DNA from 4 places in the Pantoea cypripedii genome. Region 3 is predicted to be linked to each of the others. Evidence: predicted binding sites of a transcription regulator. Region 3 holds the regulator's gene; each other region holds the start of a gene.
The links. The regulator LexA, encoded in region 3, represses DNA repair genes until DNA is damaged. The targets are predictions, from matches to a motif close to TNCTGTATGTACATACAGNA.
Positions count from the first base shown of each region.

Region 1: HA50_RS08555 (metal-dependent hydrolase) is a predicted target of LexA. The motif match lies at 3,267-3,286, and genes of this name have one in related genera.
Region 2: umuD (translesion error-prone DNA polymerase V autoproteolytic subunit) is a predicted target of LexA. The motif match lies at 2,322-2,341, and genes of this name have one in related genera.
Region 4: HA50_RS06665 (DNA translocase FtsK 4TM domain-containing protein) is a predicted target of LexA. The motif match lies at 1,687-1,706, and genes of this name have one in related genera.

Region 1 covers NZ_MLJI01000001.1:1,830,430-1,835,629, forward strand. The annotation lists gene osmE (osmotically-inducible lipoprotein OsmE) at 152-487, shown strand; gene HA50_RS08545 (DUF6515 family protein) at 547-927, opposite strand; gene HA50_RS08550 (L-cystine transporter) at 1,114-2,505, opposite strand; gene HA50_RS08555 (metal-dependent hydrolase) at 2,659-3,249, opposite strand; gene kduD (2-dehydro-3-deoxy-D-gluconate 5-dehydrogenase KduD) at 3,382-4,143, opposite strand; gene kduI (5-dehydro-4-deoxy-D-glucuronate isomerase) at 4,161-4,997, opposite strand; gene hxpB (hexitol phosphatase HxpB) at 5,163-5,200, opposite strand, start outside.
Region 2 covers NZ_MLJI01000002.1:1,151,557-1,156,756, reverse strand. The annotation lists gene HA50_RS31630 (hypothetical protein) at 1-84, opposite strand, end outside; gene HA50_RS26595 (hypothetical protein) at 175-741, opposite strand; gene HA50_RS26590 (DUF1281 domain-containing protein) at 810-1,367, opposite strand; gene HA50_RS26585 (hypothetical protein) at 1,722-1,979, shown strand; gene umuD (translesion error-prone DNA polymerase V autoproteolytic subunit) at 2,356-2,781, shown strand; gene HA50_RS32220 (Y-family DNA polymerase) at 2,784-2,975, shown strand; gene HA50_RS32215 (Y-family DNA polymerase) at 2,962-3,690, shown strand; gene HA50_RS32210 (DUF4113 domain-containing protein) at 3,687-4,064, shown strand; gene HA50_RS26565 (ParB/RepB/Spo0J family plasmid partition protein) at 4,319-5,200, opposite strand, start outside.
Region 3 covers NZ_MLJI01000001.1:283,663-288,862, forward strand. The annotation lists gene plsB (glycerol-3-phosphate 1-O-acyltransferase PlsB) at 1-1,325, opposite strand, end outside; gene HA50_RS01245 (diacylglycerol kinase) at 1,452-1,820, shown strand; gene lexA (transcriptional repressor LexA) at 1,926-2,540, shown strand; gene dinF (MATE family efflux transporter DinF) at 2,633-3,964, shown strand; gene HA50_RS01260 (CsbD family protein) at 4,122-4,334, shown strand; gene zur (zinc uptake transcriptional repressor Zur) at 4,404-4,925, opposite strand.
Region 4 covers NZ_MLJI01000001.1:1,439,933-1,445,132, reverse strand. The annotation lists gene HA50_RS06665 (DNA translocase FtsK 4TM domain-containing protein) at 1-1,625, opposite strand, end outside; gene lrp (leucine-responsive transcriptional regulator Lrp) at 1,745-2,239, opposite strand; gene trxB (thioredoxin-disulfide reductase) at 2,763-3,728, shown strand; gene cydD (heme ABC transporter permease/ATP-binding protein CydD) at 3,874-5,200, shown strand, end outside.

The DNA of each region.
Region 1 (5,200 bases), 1.5 Mb from region 3:
GCGATTATACGGTGGCATGCCGATGATCACAGGCACTTTTACGCAATCCTGACGCTTCGGAACTGACCGAATCCGCAGCCATAAAGTTGATTAATCTGGATTTATGTTCCAGGCTTATAGCTACATGGACAAAGCGATGAGGAACAACAAGATGAATAAAGTGCTGGGATGTATCGTTGCCGCGATGACGCTGGCAGCCCTCTCTGGTTGTACGGCTTACGATCGCGCTGAAAGCTTCGTAACCAAACCCGTGGTGAAGGATGTGAAAAAAGGCATGACCCGTGACCAGGTGCGTCAGATTGCTGGCCAACCGTCTACGGAAATTACCATGGTGCATGCGCGAGGGACTTGCCAGACTTATGTACTGGGTGAACGTGATGGTAAAATTCAGACCTACTTTGTCAGCTATAACGACACCGGCCACGTAATGAATTACGGCTTCCAGAGCTGTAAAGATTACGACACCGATCCGCAGGCCGCGCAGTAAACGCAGCAGAATAACAAACGGCCCGTCAAGTCAATTGACGGGCCGTTTTTCATTGGGGCTTACAAACCGTAAGGGCGGGGGACTTCAGTGTAGCTGCCGTTGATATCGCGCTGGTAGTAATGACCTTCCTGCACGTAATAACGTCTGCCGTTGAAATCGAGTACGCGCATCCCTTCTACCGGCACTGGCTGCGGTGGCTGAACCACCACATAGTTTTCTCCCTGACGCTGATAATAGCTGCCGTTGAGCAGATAGTAGGTCAGGCCGCCAATCAGCACCGCCGTTGCGGCATCGGGTAAGAAATGCAGAGGACCAGGTCCTCCCCAGTGTGGACCGGGCCCACCCCAGTGTGGTTCAGGTCCCCAGGGGCCAGGATGGGCGAGAGCGATGGCTGGCGTTAATAACGTTAACGCCAGCACCGAGGCGATAACTTTTTTCATGGGTAGTTCTCCTGCTATGACTGGTAGCAGGATTGGCTTTTAAACGGTAAAACTCAAGCGGAAAGTGGCTGGTTTTTCCTCTATTTACCATGCTTAACGCTTTCCTGACGGTAGCGCCATGATTAGAAGAAATTGAGGAGGGAATGATGACGGCGCGAGAGGCCGCGCCGTCAGAATAGCGATGGATTAACGATGCGCCAGTTCGGCGTGTTCGTCGCTTTCCAGCACTTTTTTATCGGTCAGACCGAGCCAGCGACTGGTGAGGGAACCGGCGGTCATCGCACCGTTGACGTTGAGCGCGGTACGGCCCATATCGATCAGCGGTTCAATGGAGATCAGCAGCGCAACCAGCGTCACGGGCAGACCCATCGCAGGCAGTACAATCAACGCGGCAAAGGTGGCACCGCCGCCGACACCGGCAACGCCCGCCGAGCTCAGCGTCACAATACCGACCAGCGTGGCAATCCACAGCGGATCAAACGGGTTGATGCCCACCGTCGGTGCAACCATCACTGCCAGCATGGTCGGATACAAACCGGCACAGCCGTTCTGGCCGATAGTGGCACCGAACGAGGCGGAGAAACTGGCGATAGATTCCGGCACACCAAGGCGACGCGTCTGGGTTTCCACATTCAGCGGGATGCTGGCAGCACTGGAACGGCTGGTGAAGGCAAAGGTAATCACCGGCCAGACTTTACGGAAGAAACGCAGCGGGTTGATACCATTGACGGACAGCAACAGCGCGTGCACGCCAAACATAATGGCGAGACCAAGATACGATGCCACCACAAAGCCACCGAGCTTGATGATGTCCTGCAAATTAGAACCCGCCACCACTTTGGTCATCAGCGCCAGTACACCGTAAGGCGTCAGCTTCATGATCAAACGCACCAGCTTCATCACCCAGGATTGCAGAGTATCAATGGCAACCAGTACGCGCTCGCCTTTGGTCTTGTCATCTTTCAGCAATTGCAAGGCGGCAACGCCGAGGAAGGCCGCAAAAATCACCACGCTGATGATCGAAGTCGGGCTGGCACCGGTCAGGTCGGCAAATGGGTTTTTCGGGATAAAGGAGAGCAGCAGCTGCGGCACCGAGAGATCGGCTACTTTGCCAATGTAGTTGCTCTGAATTGCGTTCAGACGCGCGGTTTCCTGCGCCCCCTGCACCAGACCCTCGGCACTCAGACCAAACAGGCCGGTTACCATCACGCCGACCAGCGCTGAGATAGCGGTGGTAAACAACAGCACACCAATGGTCAGGACGCTGATCTTACCCAGCGAAGAGGCATTATGCAGACGCGCTACCGCGCTGAGGATCGAGGCGAAAACCAGCGGCATCACAATCATTTGCAGCAGCTGCACATAGCCGTTGCCCACAATATTGAACCAGCTGATCGAGGCTTTAACCACCGGGCTGTTCTCACCATAAATAGTTTGCAGCGCCAGACCAAACAGCACGCCGAAGACCAGGCCTGTCAGAACGCGTTTTGACAGACTCCAGCGATCGTTACCGATGCGCGCCAGCAGTACCAGCAGCGCGGCGAACACCACGAGATTAATAATCAGGGGAAAATCCATGCTCTACTCCAGAGATTTGCCGCGCCTTCGCATGTACGGGCGCGGAATACAGGGTGATTCCTTAACAGGAATGGCGGCATGTTATCAGTTCATAAAACAGCAGGCTTATATCCAAATGGAATTGATTATAACAATATGCTGATTTTTGTCTGATTATCGTGCGTTCTGGCTATTAATTAATCGACCAACGCCATTTTGTAGCGTACTGAACAGTTGTTCCGGCCAGCCGTTTGCACCAAAAGATGGCAGGCCGGGGGGGAACCACAGGGCATAACCTACCAGCGCCAGGCACAGGGCGCGCTCCAGTTGGTTGCCTTTCTGGCTATTAAGCAGTGGCAGGCGAAAGCGCCAGCGACAGGGCCACAGCAGGGGGACGCCCGCGGGGGTGAGCATATCGGCGACAATATGGCTGAGATAGCCGAGGGTCATGCCTTGCAATACATCAGCAGGAATCGGCCAGCTGGCGGGAACATTAATCTGGAATAGCCAGAGACTCACCGCCACCGCCAGCAAACTGTGGGTAAAGCCGCGATGGCCAAAGGCACGCGCAATCGGCTGAGAGAGCCATCGCAGGCGTTGTCCCAGCACCGATTTAGGGTGATCGATATCCGGCAGCAGGCAGGTCAGCAGCGTAGCAGGTACCAGATGCCACCAGTCGGCACTGGCCATCACGGGTGTCAGCTCGGCGCGTTTGGCAAAAATAGCGCTGGCAATGGCGAAAATGATGTGGCCTTCGGCCGTCATGATAAAACCTGGCTGCAAACTGTCGATGCATCCAGTATAGGGATTTATCCAGTGAATGAGAATATGTGACGCTGTAACCAGGCGTGAATTTAAGACGATACCCGCGCCAGAATGACGCGGGAAATGAGAGGGTTAGCGTGCCAGCCAGCCACCGTCTACCGCTACGGTATAGCCATGGACATAGTCAGAGGCGCTGGAGGCGAGAAACACCACGGGCCCCATCATGTCGTCAGGTAATCCCCAGCGTCCAGCCGGAATGCGGGCGAGGATTTCTTCGCTGCGTGACTCATCATCGCGTATCTGCTGGGTATTGTTGGTCGCCATATAGCCGGGGGCAATGGCATTGACATTGATGCCATGCTTCGCCCATTCGTTAGCCATCAACCGCGTCAGCCCCATCACCGCACTCTTGGAAGCGGTGTAGGAGGGAACGCGGATGCCACCCTGAAACGACAACATCGACGCAATGTTGATGATCTTACCGCCACGCCCCTGAGCGATAAATTGCCGGGCGACCTGCTGCGAGAGAAAAAACAGGCTCTTGCTGTTTATGTTCATCACATCATCCCAGTCTTTTTCACTGAAATTCAGGGCATCTTCACGGCGGATAATGCCGGCGTTATTGACCAGAATATCAATGTGACCTGCCTGCGCCACCGCCTGTTCCACGATATGCGACACGGTGGCAGGCTGCGTGAGATCGGCCTGAATTGACCAGAAACGACGACCCAGCGCAATGACCTTTTCCTCGGTATCATCAGGCCCGGCGCGGTTCACCCCGATAATATCGCAGCCCGCCTGCGCCAGTCCGATCGCCATCCCCTGGCCCAGCCCGGTATTACACCCGGTGACCAGTGCCACTTTTCCTTCAAGACAAAAAGCATTCAGAATCATGGTATTTCCCCTGTGCTTTAACGCAGCGCGCTGACGCTGACGTGGTCCATGTCATCAAACACCTGATTTTCACCGACCATGCCCCAGATAAAGGTATAACGCTGGGTACCGACACCGGCATGAATCGACCAACTGGGTGAAATTACTGCCTGTTCGTTGTGAACCAGCAAATGGCGGGTTTCCTGCGGCTGTCCCATCATATGGAACACTGCGCTGTCGGCGGCCATATCAAAATAGAAGTAGACTTCCATCCGGCGTTCATGGGTGTGGCAGGGCATGGTGTTCCAAAGGTTACCCTCGTCAAGGCGGGTCAGGCCCATGGTGAGCTGGCAGGTTGGCAACACATCCGGCACGATAAATTTATTAATGGTGCGACGGTTGGAGGTGGCAGCATCACCCAGCGTGGCTTTTACGGCGTCATCAAGGGTGATTTTTTTATCGGGATAGCGGGTGTGCGCGGGTGCGCTGTTGTAATAAAACTTCGCCGGATGGCTGGCATCGCTGCTGCGGAAAATAACCTGCTTTGCCCCCTGGCCGACATACAGCGCTTCCTGATGACCGATTTCCCAGGTTTTACCGTCCACGTCAATCAGACCGGGGCCGCCGATATTGATCACCCCCAGTTCTCGACGCTCAAGAAAATAGCTCACCCCAAGCTGCTTACCCACCTCGCTGCCGATGGTGACCGCCTGCTGAAGCGGCATCACGCCACCAATAATGATGCGGTCAATATGGCTGTAGGTGAGGGTGTAATCATCCGGGGTGAAAATGTTTTCGATAAGAAATTCGCGGCGCAGGGCGGCGGTATCGAGGATTTTAGCATGCTCGCTGTGAATGCTTTGACGTACGTCCATCTCAGGCCTCTTGATAAAAGAAGGAATAGGTCCCGATGCGGGTCTGTTGGCATCTTAGGCAGGATGGGATGTGAATTCAATAAAAATGAAACGTTGTTTTATTTATTTGTGTTGGCGATCAAATCGGCAAAAAAAAGCCCGCTGTCAGAGCGGGCTATCTGGCTATCAGCCATGCAGATGGGGAGCGGTAAGCTGGGTGAGAT
Region 2 (5,200 bases), on a different contig from region 3:
CCCGGCCAGGGTGACCAGGTCCGCAAAACAGAGTTCGTGATAAGCAGGATAACAGGCAGCTGCTACAGTTACTGATGAAGACATGGACGGCTTCTCCGAGGTTCAGGTAATGTTGCCGGTTTTACCGGACTGGTAACGGAATCAGGCAGGGGCACACCCCCTGCCTTTTTTCTGTCAGGCGATAATTTTCCGGTTACAGATAACTTTCCAGTCGGTATATGACGGGCTGTCCTGCAATGGCGTCAGGCTGACCACGTTCTCCGCCACGCCGTTCATCACCAGAATCTGCTCAATCCCCGTAAACCAGTCCTCATCCGGGCGCACCGGAAACCACAGGTTGCTGTTGATGCCGCTCAGCAGCGGGTCACTACAGAAGTGCACGCCCCGGCCCTGCCGTGTTTCACAGCCGGTGACGACAGGCTCCATGCGCACGCTCAGCGTGACGGCGCTGCGCGCCAGCTGCTCCGCGACGTCGCTCCAGCACCACTCCCCCTCCGGCACCGGCAGCTCCATGCAGTGCAGGAATTTTCCCCCTGCCCGCGCCGCACGCTGTGCCAGGCCAAGAACAGAAGGTTCGCCGCTGGCGGCGTCAGCGCCGTCCAGCCAGTGGCCGTTATGAAAAAACGCCTCATCGCCGTTATCGAGGCGGATAAAGCAGTATTCACGCATCACGCGGGTGATATCGGCCTGGGTGACCGGCGTCAGCGCTGATGCTGCATTCTGAAGGATTCCCGTACTCATGCTTTTGCCTCCATCAGGGTATGTACGCACTGCATAAACTGCGGCCACAGACGGAATGGCATGGGCCGCTAGCTAGCTAGGCCATTGATTTCTACGTCCAGCCGGGTTGGAAGGATCAGCAGCATATCCAGTTCCTCAGTCCTTTCCTCATCCCCACCATCACACAGGCCGTCCCACCACTCAGCCATACTCTTCCGTCGCAAGAGCGATCCCCAGTCATGGATCTTCTGCCGGTACAGCGCTTCAATCACTGTTTTTTGCGCCTCTGTCAGGGTCTGCCATCGACGTTCCTGAATACCGCAGGCCAGCCAAAGTTCATGCAACAGCTGGCTGTTATCCATATCCAGCATTACACCGTCCTGTAACATTCTGAGCCAGCGGGCATAAGCCATTCCTTCCGGGGACATAATGCCGCTGCCGCTGGCCGTAAGAGACGGGTACAGTGAAAACGCTACGGTCTCCGGGGGTTGTAAAATACCGGCGCATCCCGCCAGAAATAACTGGATCCCTTCCCTCTGTGCGCGGCGATACCAGGGGACTATCTGTCCTTCCAGCAGACGGCGAATATCATCAATACGGTCAGACTGACCGCGGAAATATAACCGGTTTGCACACCAGTTCGGCATGAGCGTCTCCTCATTCACAGATGCGGCACGGTGTTGTGCCGTGAGCAAAACGCAGACGGGCGAAAAGCGGAGGGGACAAGGGCGTGACAGGAAGCCGCAGCGCAAGCACGTTGTGGGCTGAATGCGCCACAACGTGTGCGAACGGGTGACTGAACGGCATCGCTTCCCTTGAACACGATGCGGCCCGGCTAAAGTTAGCTCACGGCACAGTGAATAAGGAGACCGACAGAATTCTGGTTATTGCATCCGGGGAAAGTCTCAGATAACAAATCAGCGGAGCGAAGCGACATCCTTTTCAGCCAGACCAAGTCGCTGGTATGATCAGATATCCAGTAAAGGAGAGGCTGTAATGGTATGAAACTTAATGAAAATGAGATACAGCAATTGGTCAGTGACAGTTTGAGTGTATTTACAAACGGTGTGATTTTTCGTGATAGTAAAGTTTATATCACGCTGAATTTCCCGGATGGTGAAAAAGAGTCTATCGAGGGCGAGTGGCGGCATATGTCTGATTCACGCACTCTGTTCGAACGGGTGAAGATGCTACAGAACATTATTTATGAAGAGTTTTCCGATTTTCACTTCTGTATTCCGCGCGAATGGGCCAGGTAGTGGCACCTCATAAAGTAAATCCGGCGAGCAGGACGTTCGCCCGTACAAACCTGCTTCTATCCTGCATATTACCCTTCCCGTTAGATACTCAGATAATTCTGCCCCTTACCCACATTGTTATCCCCCGTTTCTGTGGATAATCAACATCTGGTATCGACCGCAGCTGACCGGCACATCATATCTTGTGCCCGCACCACAGCCGTCACCGACTCCCCTTCCCGCTCCCCGGAAAAAAAGTCCACTACCTGCGGTTACTAACTCCGAATTATTTATGGCGGTTTTTCAACTCATTAGAGAGCGAAGCAAAGATTGGGCTTGAAACATGTGAAAACCAAGAAATAATACTGTTTGCATATACAGCATTATTGAGGTCTACATGTTAAAAATTCTTACCCCGGCATCCAGCCCTAAGTTATCTGCCATTCCACTGTTCAGCGATCTTTGTCCTGCCGGTTTTCCCAGCCCGGCCCAGGACTATATTGAGAGCGAACTGGATCTCAATGAGCTTTGTATTCGTCACCCGGCCGCCACTTTTTTCGTGCGGGCCAGCGGCAGCAGCATGCAGGATCTGGGCCTGTTTGATGGGGATATCATGATTGTAGACCGGGCCGAAGAGGCCTCGCACGGCGACATCGTCATCGCCGAGGTGAACGGTGAATTCACGGTCAAACGCCTGCAACTGCAGCCTCGCCTCGCCTTGCTGCCGATGAATCCGGACTATGCGACCATTTATCCGGAGTCGCTGCAGTTGTTCGGCGTCGTCACCTGGTTTTTCAACAGCACGCGTGCACGCAGGAGGTAACCATGCCCATGTTTGGTTTGGCAGACGTTAACTCCTTCTATGCCAGCTGCGAGGCTCTTTTTCGTCCCGACCTCCGGGGTAAACCTGTAGTAGTGCTCAGTAACAACGATTCCTGCGTTATTGCCCGCAGCGCAGCCGCAAAAAAAATCGGCCATACGAATGGGAGTCCCGTGGTTCCAGATGAAACACACTGATTTTCCTGAGAAAGTGTACGCCTTCAGTTCAAATTACGGGCTGTATCATTCGATCTCCGTGAGAGTGATGACCGCCCTGGAAGAAATGACGCCGAAAGTGGAGCAGTACAGCATTGACGAGATGTTCCTGGACCTGACCGGCATTGACGGCTGTGAGGATTTTGAGCACTTCGGCCAGCGCCTGCGTGAACATGTACTGAACACGACTGGTCTGACGATCGGAGTGGGCATGGGGCCAACCAAAACGCTTGCTAAAAGTGCCCAATGGGCATCGAAAGAGTGGCCACAGTTCCGGGGCGTACTGGCGCTGACACCGGGCAATCCGAAAAGAACGGAAGCCCTGCTTGCCCGTCAGCCAGTGGAGGAGATCTGGGGCGTCGGGCGCCGTATCGGGAAAAAGCTGAACACGATGGGTATCGAAACGGCCCTGCAGCTGGCGCGCACTCATCCGTCGTTTGTCCGCAAAAACTTTTCAGTTGTCCTCGAGAGAACGGTACGCGAACTGAATGGTGAGTCCTGCATTCCGCTGGAAGAATTACCGCCATCAAAGCAGCAGATAGTCTGCAGCCGTTCCTTCGGGGAACGCATCACCACGAAGACGTCCATGCAGCAGGCACTGTGCCAGTATGCCACCCGGGCGGCAGAGAAACTACGTGGTGAACGGCAGTTCTGCCGGCACGTCAGCGTGTTCATCCGCACTTCCCCCACGCGGTGAATGAAATCTTCTACGGAAACAGCGCCGGCGAAAAACTGGCGCTGGCCACACAGGATACCCGGGACATCATCGCAGTGGCCATGCGCTCGCTGGACCGTATCTGGAAAGAGGGACACCGCTACATGAAGGCTGGGATCATGCTGGATGACTTTATCCCGCATGGCATCAGTCAGCTGAGTTTGTTCAGCGAGGAGCGCCCACGGCCGGACAGTGCAAAACTGATGAGAGCAATTGATGGCATCAACCAGTCCGGGCTGGGTAACATCGGGTTTGCGGGGCAGGGTATGAACACGGGGTGGCAGATGAAGCGGAATATGTTATCGCCGGCCTATACAACCCGCTGGACTGATATTCCTGTAGCCCGCGTATACTGACTTGCTGTGCTTATGTGATTTGTAGTCAGGTTGGCCTGTGGGACCATGGTCCCAGCATATACGATTTTGGTATCAGGTTGGCAGGTGGGACCACGGTCCCAGCACGTACGATTTTGGTATCAGGTTGACAGGTGGGACCACGGTCCCAGCACGTACGATTTTGGTATCTGGTTAGCAGGTGGGACCACGGTCCCACCACTCCTTATTTTGATATCAGGTGGCAGATGGGACCATGGTTCCAGTAGAGGAACCCTTTATTCGCCATTCTTTTCCAACCCTTTTAAAATCTCCTCAATTTTCTGAATCAACTTAGCGGGGAGTTTATCTTTGTCGAGATTCAATATAATTTTCTGTCCTTTATATAAAGCGGTAGCTCCAGGAGCATATTGATGGCGCGAAGTCTGTGGAGATTGAGTATTCGACTTATCTTTCAAAACCGACATTAAGAACTCAATAATCTCTTCAGATTCGAAGATTGCCCCCATTTTTTTTCTGGCGCGCAAATTTTCAATCGACTCCTGTAACAACTGCTCTTTATCAGAAAATGATTTATATAAACTATCTCCCGCCCTTGCCGAGAGTTCACCTGGATGAGCAAAAATAGACATCAGGGATTTAGGTAATTTTGCTGTATTAATGCAACGAGTAATAATCTTACGTGAGATAGTTTCTGCATCTGATAGAGCAGAAATATTTCCAGAAAACTCATTTTCGAGACGAGATATGTAGCGTTTGCCTCTCTCAAATGCACTGGTAGGGCGATAGTCATTTCCGAGCCGGGAAAGTGCCATCATTTGCTCGTCATCCAGATCACCTACAAGCACACGGTAGTCGCTGGATGTCAGGATTGCAGCCATTCTACGACGGCTACCATCGGCAACTTCAATATGGCCTGAGACTTTCCGACCAAACGCTGGTGTCTGCTGACCAGAAAGCAAAAAGGAGGGTATTAAATCATCGAGCGCTTCTTCTGTAAGAAGTTCCTGATCACGCTCATTGCCGCCCCATACTTTAGAAAGCTCCGCAACTTTATCACCTGAAATACATTCAAGGATAAATTTAACATCGCGCCCACATACTGGAAGACTAATAGAATTTCCTCTGGTCATAGCACCGACCCGTGTAATTAACGAGTC
Region 3 (5,200 bases):
CCGCGCAGTTCTTTGGCGTAGGTCCCGACTTCCATCACATGCTCGTAACCAATGTAAATCGGCACGAAGGTAATTGGACGGCTGCTGCCACGCAACAGCGCCTGTAACGTCATCGACAGGGTGCCGGTTTTCGGTTCCAGCAGGCGGCCGGTACGTGAACGTCCGCCCTCGACAAAGTATTCAACCGAGTAGCCGCGATTAAACAATTCGCCAAGATATTCACGAAACACAGTGGAATAGAGCTTGTTGCCTTTAAAAGTACGGCGAATAAAGAATGCGCCCAGGCGACGGAAAATCGGACCGGCAGGCCAGAAGTTAAGATTGATACCGGCCGCGATATGCGGTGGTACCAGACCCTGGTGGTAAAGCACATAAGAGAGGAGCAGGTAATCCATATGGCTGCGATGGCAGGGAACATAGACAATCTCGTGACCATCCTGTGCCAGCTGACGCACACGCTCGCCGCCATTGACGTTGATACCCTGATAAAGTCGGCTCCACATCCAGCCCATCACGCGGTCAGTGACGCGGATAGCCTCATAGGAGAAGTCAGCCGCAATCTCTTCCATCATTTCAATGGCGTTTTGCTGCGCCTTCTCATGGGAAATCTTTTTGCTGCGCGCTTCATCTTCCACAGCCTTTTCAATGGCTTTTGATTGCAACAGCTTGTTGAACAGATCCTGGCGGGCAGGTAAGCGCGGGCCGATGGCGGCCAGACGCTGGCGAGCGAAGTGAATACGCGCCACGCGGGCCAGTTTTTGCGCAATTGACTTGTCCGTTCCGTGCTCGGTTGCCATTTGACGCAGCGACACCGTCGGCGAGAAGCGGACAAAACTGTCGCGGCCATGCCAGAGAATGGCAAAGAACTTCTGTACACCGTTAAGAATGCGCAGATGTGGTGTCTGCTCGCCCTGAACTTCACGCCCAGGTGCGCGTCCAAACATCACCGACACTGGCAGCATTTGCACATCCAGCTCGGGGTTGCTGCGATGCAGATCGAGATAGTCATGAAATAGCTTCACTGACTCCACATTCGGCACGAAATAAGGGAAAACGCGCGGACCGTCGTGGATAAACACATAGCGAGGCAGCAATGTGCCATCGATTTCCAGCGGTGTAAGCGGATCCGGCAGATCGTGTTTCACACATTGCGAACGCAGGGTGAGCAGATCGGCCTTGGAATCGTAAGGCAGCACATATAGGATTGGCCGCGTTGAATCTAACCCATGCTCAGACACGGGATCCGACGGAATAGCCTTACTCTTTACCAAAATGGAGAGTGGTAAATTCAATAATTTATAATAAAGTTTACGCCAACCTGACATAGACAACTTTAAGCCTCTTGTTAGCAAAGCGCGGCAAGCATACCAGAAAGTGCCGCGAAGATCTGTGGCCGTGCCATTCCCGGCTGCCCAGACATTGACGTCAAAACGAGTAAAGGGTTCAACGACATGGCAAATAACGTCACCGGTATTCTCAGGATAGTGAAAGCTGCCGGTTATTCCTGGCAGGGATTGCGCGCCGCCTGGCAACATGAAGCGGCATTTCGCCAGGAGGCCATCGCCGCGCTGGTGGCGATTGTGGTGGCATGCTGGCTGGATGTTGACGCTATCTCCCGCGTACTCATGATCGGTTCTGTGGTGCTGGTGGTCATTGTAGAGATAATGAATAGTGCCATTGAAGCCGTCGTCGACCGCATTGGTCAGGAGCGTCATCCGCTGGCCGGACGCGCGAAAGATATGGGGTCGGCTGCCGTACTGTTAGCTATCTTACTGGCTCTTTTCGTCTGGATCGCGCTGCTTTGGTCGCATTTGCGATAAGGATTCCGGATTCATCAACTCGCTGATTTTTCCCTCAGTTTTGGTTTCCATTTCGCCAATACCTGTATATACTCACAGCGACTGTATAAACAACCAGGGGGCGGGATGAAAGCGTTAACCAGCAGGCAGCAACAGGTCTATGATCTGATTCGCGACCATATCAACCAGACGGGCATGCCGCCAACGCGTGCGGAAATTGCTGCTCAACTGGGCTTCCGCTCACCGAATGCGGCAGAAGAACATCTGAAGGCCCTGGCACGTAAGGGCGTAATTGAAATCGTCTCCGGTGCGTCGCGCGGTATTCGTTTATTAATGGAAGAAGAAGCCAGTGAGGGGCTGCCGCTGATTGGCCGTGTCGCCGCGGGTGAACCGTTATTGGCACAGGAGCACATCGAGGCCCATTACCAGGTTGATGCCAACCTCTTCAAACCTACCGCTGATTTCCTGCTGCGCGTTAGCGGCATGTCGATGAAAGATATCGGCATTATGGATGGTGACTTACTGGCGGTACACAAGACTCAGGAAGTGCGCAATGGCCAGGTTGTGGTGGCGCGCATTGATGATGAAGTCACAGTGAAACGCTGGAAAAAGCAGGGTGCGATTGTGCAGCTGCTGCCAGAAAACAGCGACTTCCAGCCGATTGTGGTCGATACACGTGAGCAGTCACTCACCGTTGAAGGGCTGGCTGTGGGTATCGTGCGTAACGGCGAATGGCTTTAATCCTTTAAATCCCCCACTACGGTAGCGCCTCTGCGCTGCCGTGGTTTGATTTGCCAAAATAACTGTAGCGCAGCACAAACCGGGACGGGCTGATGCAGCTGTTTTCCTCCTCTGATAAGACACTCTGGCGGCTGGCGCTGCCGATGATCCTCTCGAATATCACGGTGCCATTGCTTGGCGTGGTAGATACCGCAGTGATTGGCCATCTCGATAGTCCGATCTATCTCGGTGGCGTGGCTGTGGGTAGCACTGCAACCAGCTTCATTTTTATGCTGCTGCTGTTTTTACGCATGAGTACAACCGGACTGACTGCCCAGGCATTTGGTGCCAGCGATAAAACGGCGTTGGCGCGTGCGCTTACCCAACCGTTGCTTATCGCATTGATCGCAGGCGTGTTGTTTATGTTGCTGCGCACACCTGTCGGCAATCTGGCGGCTGCGCTCATGGGGGGCAGCGTTGCGGTACAGCAGCAGGCACAACTGTTTATTCAGATTCGCTGGCTCAGTGCTCCCGCCACACTGGCTAATCTGGTGCTCCTCGGCTGGTTGCTGGGCGTGCAGTATGCGCGTGCGCCCGTTGTTTTGCTGGTAGTGGGCAACCTGGTCAATATTCTGCTGGATCTGCTGTTTGTGCTCGGCCTGCACTGGGGTGTGGCAGGCGCTGCTGCGGCTACGGCACTGGCTGAATATGTCACCCTGGGTGTCGGGCTGTTAATGGTCGCGCGCGTATTAAAGCTACGTGGCATTGATTTCACCCTGCTGAAAGAGAGCTGGCGCGGTGGCGCCGCTCGCCTGTTTCGTCTCAATCGCGACATTATGTTGCGCTCATTTCTGCTGCAAATCTGTTTTGCTTCTCTGACCATCTTTGGCGCGCGCATTGGGCCGGATGTGGTCGCAGTCAACGCGGTTCTGCTGATGTTTCTCACTTTCACAGCCTACGCACTGGATGGCTTCGCTTATGCGGTTGAAGCCTGCTCTGGTGAAGCGGTTGGTGCGAAAGATCGCAGCCAGTTGTTGCTGGTCTGGCACGCGGCCTGCCGTCAGGCGGGTCTGGTGGCGTTGCTGTTCGCCATGATGTATGCCCTGTGCGGGGTGCAAATTGTCGGGTTGCTGACCTCGCTGGACGAACTCCGCGAAGCCGCCGATCGTTACCTGGTGTGGCAGGTGGTGATGCCCCTGGTGGGGGTATGGTGTTATCTGCTGGATGGCATGTTTATCGGCGCGACGCGTGGCAGGGAAATGCGTAACAGCATGGCGCTGGCGGCGCTGGGTTATGGCCTGTCGTTGCTCACCTTACCCTGGCTGGGAAATCATGGTTTGTGGCTGGCGGTGACGGTATTTCTGGCATTACGCGGACTCACGTTGTGGCTGGTCTGGCGCCGTCACTGGCGTCATGATACTTGGTTTTCGTATAGTGGAATATAACCTGTTAATTACAGATTAATCCGTAAGTGTGCTACCTGATATTCATTGCCTACTATAATTATCCTTAACAACGCAATTAAGTAGCGTGTTATATCGGTTTTTACCTTCAGGAAATGGGTATGCCGTCAACTCACTGGAAACGACATGGAGTACGGTTATGAACAAAGACGAAGCGAGTGGAAACTGGAAGCAATTCAAAGGGAAAGTGAAAGAAAAATGGGGCAAGCTGACCGATGATGATATGACCGTCATCGAAGGGAAACGCGATCAGCTTGTCGGTAAAATTCAGGAACGCTACGGTTACGCGAAAGATCAGGCCGAGCGTGAAGTGAAAGACTGGGAAGGTCACAACAAGGATTATCGCTGGTAACGGACCCGTTTAAGGACGATGCTCCTAAGCTCCGATCCTGATGATCGGGATGGCACAAGGAGGTGCCATTTATCCCTTCCTCAACCGCTTTTTACCCTCAACCTGATGATCGTGATCGCAGCTGTCATGATGAGTACAGGCTTCCACTTCGGCACAATTTTCACACAGCCCGTGCGCTTCAATCACGCTATGGCGTAACGTAAAACCGGCTTGTTCAGCCAATCCGGAAATGATCTTTTCGACACCATGCGCATGTTTTTCACTGACGGCGGCACAGCGGTCACAAACCAGCATTACTGAGGTGTGTGCAGGTTCATCAAAATGATGGCAGACCACGTAGCTGTTGTTGGATTCAACGCGATGGATAAATCCCTGCTCCAGCAGAAAATCCAGTGCGCGATAGATGGTTGGTGGTTTTGCCTGGGGTTCACTAACGCGCAATTGATCCAGTAAATCATAAGCACTGATCGATCCATTTTGTTCTGCCATCAGGCGTAGCACTTCGGCACGTTGTGTGGTCAGACGCACGCCGCGTTGCAGGCAAAGCGTTTCAGCCTGGTTCAGAAGTTGGTCTGGCGACAAATTTGACATAAGTGTTCTCCGGGTGGCGAGTGATGTTATTTTATCACACAAATTTTTACGCTGCTGTGATTGCTTTTCTCGCTAAACATTGCCAGGAAAAATCTTGTTTTTCATAAGATTAATATCAGTGTTATTCCCCTTTTTTTCTCATATTGTCATCTGCGTTCCTTATTACGGATTTATTATCAAACCGGCTAATCGGTTTTTGCTTTGCAACTCACCGACTTAGCGTCTAAGGTTCAAAAGGGCTTAAGTAATAGCTGGCCTCAATTTAGATATCGTTT
Region 4 (5,200 bases), 1.2 Mb from region 3:
TTCATCGGTGAGAAATCAAACGCTGACGAGGTATCGAGGTTAAATACCGGTCCGTCATCAGGCTCAGCGGCTTTTTCTTCCCCGTAACGCTGTTGCTGCTGCTCAGCAAACTGACGCGCCAGCTGTGCCTGTTGCAACGCTTCTTCGTCTTCCGCTGCGGCTTCCGTGTGCCAGCTTTCGCCATAACGTTGCTGTTGCTGTGACTGGAAAGCATCACGCAACTGCGCCTGCTGCAAAGCTTCGGCATCATCAGCCGCAAGCTGATCCAGCGCAGGTGACGACACCGGCTGCTCTGTCTCTCTGGCTTTCTCTTCCGCCATCCGTTGCGACGGCAGTTTGATACCATAGGATGCCAGTTCACGTCGTGTCGGCAGTTTCACCGGATTCGGACGTGGCAGTTCCGGGCCAATACCCTGTTTAACCTGCGGATTGTAATCACGTTCCGGTACCACATCGAACGCTGGCATGTAAGGCGCACTGGATGATGCGGCTTTTACCGTGCCGGCGGCCAGGGCGACGCTGGCGGTGGTGTTCAGCGCTGACGGGGCCTGCGCAGCATCCTGCCAGTTACCCATCTGCGGACCATCGTCGTCATCCACCGGGGAGAATGCGGGTGCCTCAGCGGGAACCTCAAACCGATACAACGGCGGCTGAGGTGCTGCGACGGGCACTGTCGGAGCAGGCTGCGTCGGCTGCGCGGGTTGAGTCACAGGCTGCGGCGCAGCTGTTTCTGCTGGCTGGAGCGGAGCCGCTGGCGCGACCTGCGGTTCCTGCAAAGCGGCTTCACTGCTCACGGCAATGGCGGCAGCCGTCGCGGCACTGGCTTTCACCAGCAACGGATCATCCTGCACATCGGCCAGTGGCGCTTCATTCACCTTACGGGGTTTAGCCAGCAGCACATCATCATCGTCGGACGCAGCGGCACGCAGCGGCGGAACAGCGTCATCCGCCTGCTGATGCTCATCTTCGTCCTCATACTCATCTTCTTCCTGCCAGGGTTCATCGTGACGGGAGCGGTTGCTGGCAAATGTCAGCACCCCCATCACCACGCCACCAATTCTTTCGGCAATCGTCAGCCATGACCATCCGGTATAGAGCGTGATACCCGCAGCCCACACGCACAGCAGCGTTAAGGTGCCGCCTGCCGAGCTGAACCAGGGGGCCATGGCGTTACTGATCAGACTGCCGATCACGCCACCGGAGGCGAAATACCAGATATCGTCAGCATTCAGCGCCGCCAGACCACAGGTGGTGACCACCAGCGCCAGCACGCCAATCAGACGTAGCCCAACGGCAAAGTAGTCGATGTAGTCGTGGCGATCGCGCTGGCGGAAGGTTATCCAGCATAAGCCGATGATCACCGGAGGAATGGCATAGGCCATCACGCCGAAGATAAACAGCAAGGTATCAGCCAGCCATGCCCCCACGCTGCCACCCAAATTATGGATAGGCTCGTGCCAGGCCGTCTGCGACCAACTGGGATCGGAAGGGTTAAAACTGACCAAAGAAACCATCAGATAGATGGCGAACAAGGCCACAAGGATGAGCAACGCTTCAAGCAGCCGACGTCCGCTGCTCAGCGGTTGTAATGAAACGTCTTTGTCTTCTGTATATTCCTGGCTCAAGAGAACTCTCCAGGTGCCTGTAAATTAAGAAGGCAACAGCGTCGGGCACGCCCGACGCTGGTCCTGTATGAATTCACAGGAGTGTACCGAAATCCTGCAAGTTTTGCACCTGCCCTGCGTTAACGGGTTTTGATCACCAGACGATTGCTCTGTTTGACCTCTTCCATTACCACATAGGTGCGGGTGTCGTTCACGCCTGGCAGGCGCAGCAAGGTTTCGCCCAGCAGTTTACGATAGGCTGACATATCCGGCACACGGGTTTTCAGCAGATAGTCAAAGTCACCGGAAACGAGGTGACACTCTTGAGTTTCCTCAAGTTTTTGCACAGCGGCGTTAAATTGCTCAAACACATCGGGCGCGCCACGATTCAGAGTAATCTCAACAAACACCAGCAGTGAAGCATCGAGATAATGCGGGTTGAGCTGTGCAGTGTAACCAAGAATGAAACCCTGTCGTTCCAGGCGGCGAACACGCTCAAGACACGGCGTCGGCGATAAACCAACACGTTTCGAAAGCTCAACATTGGAAATACGACCATCCTTTTGCAATTCGTTGAGGATGTTGCGGTCGATTCGGTCCAGATCTTTTCCGGGGCGCTTCTTATTGTCTACCATTATTATTATCTCTCTTAATTCCTTCCCTTAACCTGCCACACCCTGAAAACGTTCATTGTTCAGGGCCTTACTCGAAGTGAAGACCATAAGCCTGTGCAGTAATGCGACCATCCGTATGACGCATGTTGTCTGTCCACATCATGCGTCATTACCAATGTCAGGCTGAGTTTATTTGGCGAAACAAACCAAAACAGGCATGAAATTCTGTTTCGAATCGCTAAATCTTCTCTGCTTCTGATAATGTTTTCGCAAATGCGCAGGCGATTGTCAAAGTAAAACATCCAAATTCAGTACAAGATGCCATACAGAGTGCTGGGTTCCTGTTTTCTAATGAGATTTTTTATACAGCTGCACCACTAATTACCGAGCATTGCCCCCTTTTGGCGCAATCGGCGTGCAGAATCACCACTCATCGTCTACGCCGCTTGCAGCGATTGTTAACAAAATCGCTCAAGACTTTTTTTGCGCCGGTAATTTCCCTACAATCATTCGCTATGTTGTCAGACAAGAAACTGAGGAACACATGAGTACGGCCAAACACAGTAAGCTGCTCATTCTGGGCTCCGGCCCTGCCGGTTACACGGCGGCAGTCTATGCCGCACGCGCCAACCTGAATCCGGTCTTGATTACCGGTCTGGAAAAAGGTGGTCAGCTCACCACCACCACTGAAGTGGAAAACTGGCCGGGCGACCCGCACGATCTGACAGGTCCATCACTGATGGAACGTATGCATGAGCATGCGGAGAAGTTCAACACCGAGATCATTTTCGATCATATCCACACCGTTGATTTGCAGAACCGTCCGTTTCGCCTGACCGGTGACAGCGGCGAATACACCGCCGACGCACTGATCATCGCCACCGGTGCTTCTGCCCGTTACCTTGGCCTGCCTTCTGAAGAAGCGTTTAAAGGCAAAGGCGTATCGGCCTGCGCCACCTGTGACGGTTTCTTCTACCGCAACCAGAAAGTCGCGGTGATTGGCGGGGGTAACACCGCCGTGGAAGAAGCGCTGTACCTGGCGAATATCGCTGCTGAAGTTCACCTGATTCACCGCCGTGACAACTTCCGCGCCGAGAAGATCCTTATCGATCGTCTGATGGAAAAAGTGCGCAACGGCAATATCGTGTTGCATACCGATCGCACCCTGGATGAAGTGGTGGGTGATCAGATGGGTGTGACCGGTCTGAAATTGCTGTCAACCAAAGGCGAAGAGCCAGAGTCGCTGGAGGTTGCCGGTCTGTTCGTCGCCATCGGCCATAGCCCTAACACGGCAATCTTCGAAGGTCAGCTGGCGCTGGAAAATGGTTACATCAAAGTTCAGTCTGGCCTGCATGGCAACGCCACCCAGACCAGCGTCCCTGGCGTGTTTGCCGCCGGTGACGTGATGGACCATATCTATCGTCAGGCAATCACCTCTGCCGGTACCGGTTGTATGGCGGCGCTGGATGCTGAACGTTACCTGGATGGTCTGGTTAAAAACGATAAGTAAGTTGTTAATAACCTGATCATATTTACTGAAGGCGACCTGTTTTGGTCGCCTTTTTTATTACCTGCGTGCTACAGTTCATGCGCCTGACCTTGCAGAGGTTTTCCCCTCTCCACGGCTTCTCATCTGGATCATCGAACGGCTTCGCATGAACAAATCGCGGCAACAGGAACTTATCCGCTGGCTTCGCCAGCAACGTCATCACGGTGCACGCAGTCTGCGTCTGGTTTCTCTGCTGGGCTTTGCCAGCGCCGTGGTGATCATTGCCCAGGCATGGCTGCTCGCCACGCTGCTACAGGCGCTGATTATCACCCATCAACCCCGCGCTGAACTTATCAGCCAGTTTGCCCTGCTGCTGCTGTGCTTTGTACTGCGCGCCGGACTGAACTATGGCCGCGAAATGGCCGGACAGCGGGCGGGGATGGCGATTCGCCGGGCGCTGCGGCAGCAGGTGCTGGACCGGCTGAATGCCCTCGGACCGGCCTGGATTCAGGGTAAACCTGCCGGCAGCTGGGCGACGCTACTGCTGGAGCAGATTGAGGAGATGCAGGAATATTACGCCCGCTATCTGCCGCAAATGTCGCTGGCGGTTTTTATTCCCTGCGCCATTCTGGTGGCGATTTTCCCGATTAACTGGGCAGCCGGATTGATTTTGCTGGTCACCGCCCCGCTCATTCCGCTGTTTATGGCGATGGTCGGTATGGGCGCTGCCGATGCCAACCGACGTAATTTCCTCGCACTGGCCAGACTCAGCGGGGATTTTTACGATCGCCTGCGTGGCCGCGAAACGCTGCGCCTGTTTGATCGCGCCAGTGCCGAACAACAGGCCATCAGCCGTACCACCACCGATTTTCGTCAGCGCACCATGGAAGTGTTACGTCTGGCCTTTCTCTCGTCAGCGGTGCTGGAGTTTTTCGCTTCACTGGCGATTGCCGTGGTGGCGGTGTATTTCGGCTTCTCCTACCTTGGCGAGCTGAATTTTGGTCATTACCACAGCGGCGTCACGTTGTTTGCCGGTTTCCTTGCGTTAATCCTCGCCCCGGAGTTCTTCCAGCCGCTGCGTGATTTAGGCACCTTTTACCATGCCAAAGCCCAGGCCGTAGGCGGCGCAGATGCACTGGATCGTTTTCTGCAGGACAGCCCCGACGCCCCCACTTCAACGGGTGTCACTGCCACGTTTTCCGCCCCTCTTCAGTTAGAAGCCCGCGATCTGGTGGTGATGACCGCCCGCGACGAAGCGCTATCTCAGCCGCTGACCTTTAGCCTCGCAGCAGGAAAACGCGTGGCGCTGGTTGGACAAAGTGGCGCGGGCAAAACTGCCCTGATGAATGTGTTGCTCGGCTTCCTGCCTTATACGGGATCGCTGAAAATCAACGGTACAGAGTTGCGTGATATCGATCGTTCCAGCTGGCAGCAACAACTGGCCTGGGTGGGGCAAAACCCGCACTTACCTGCTACTACTTTGCGTGAAAACG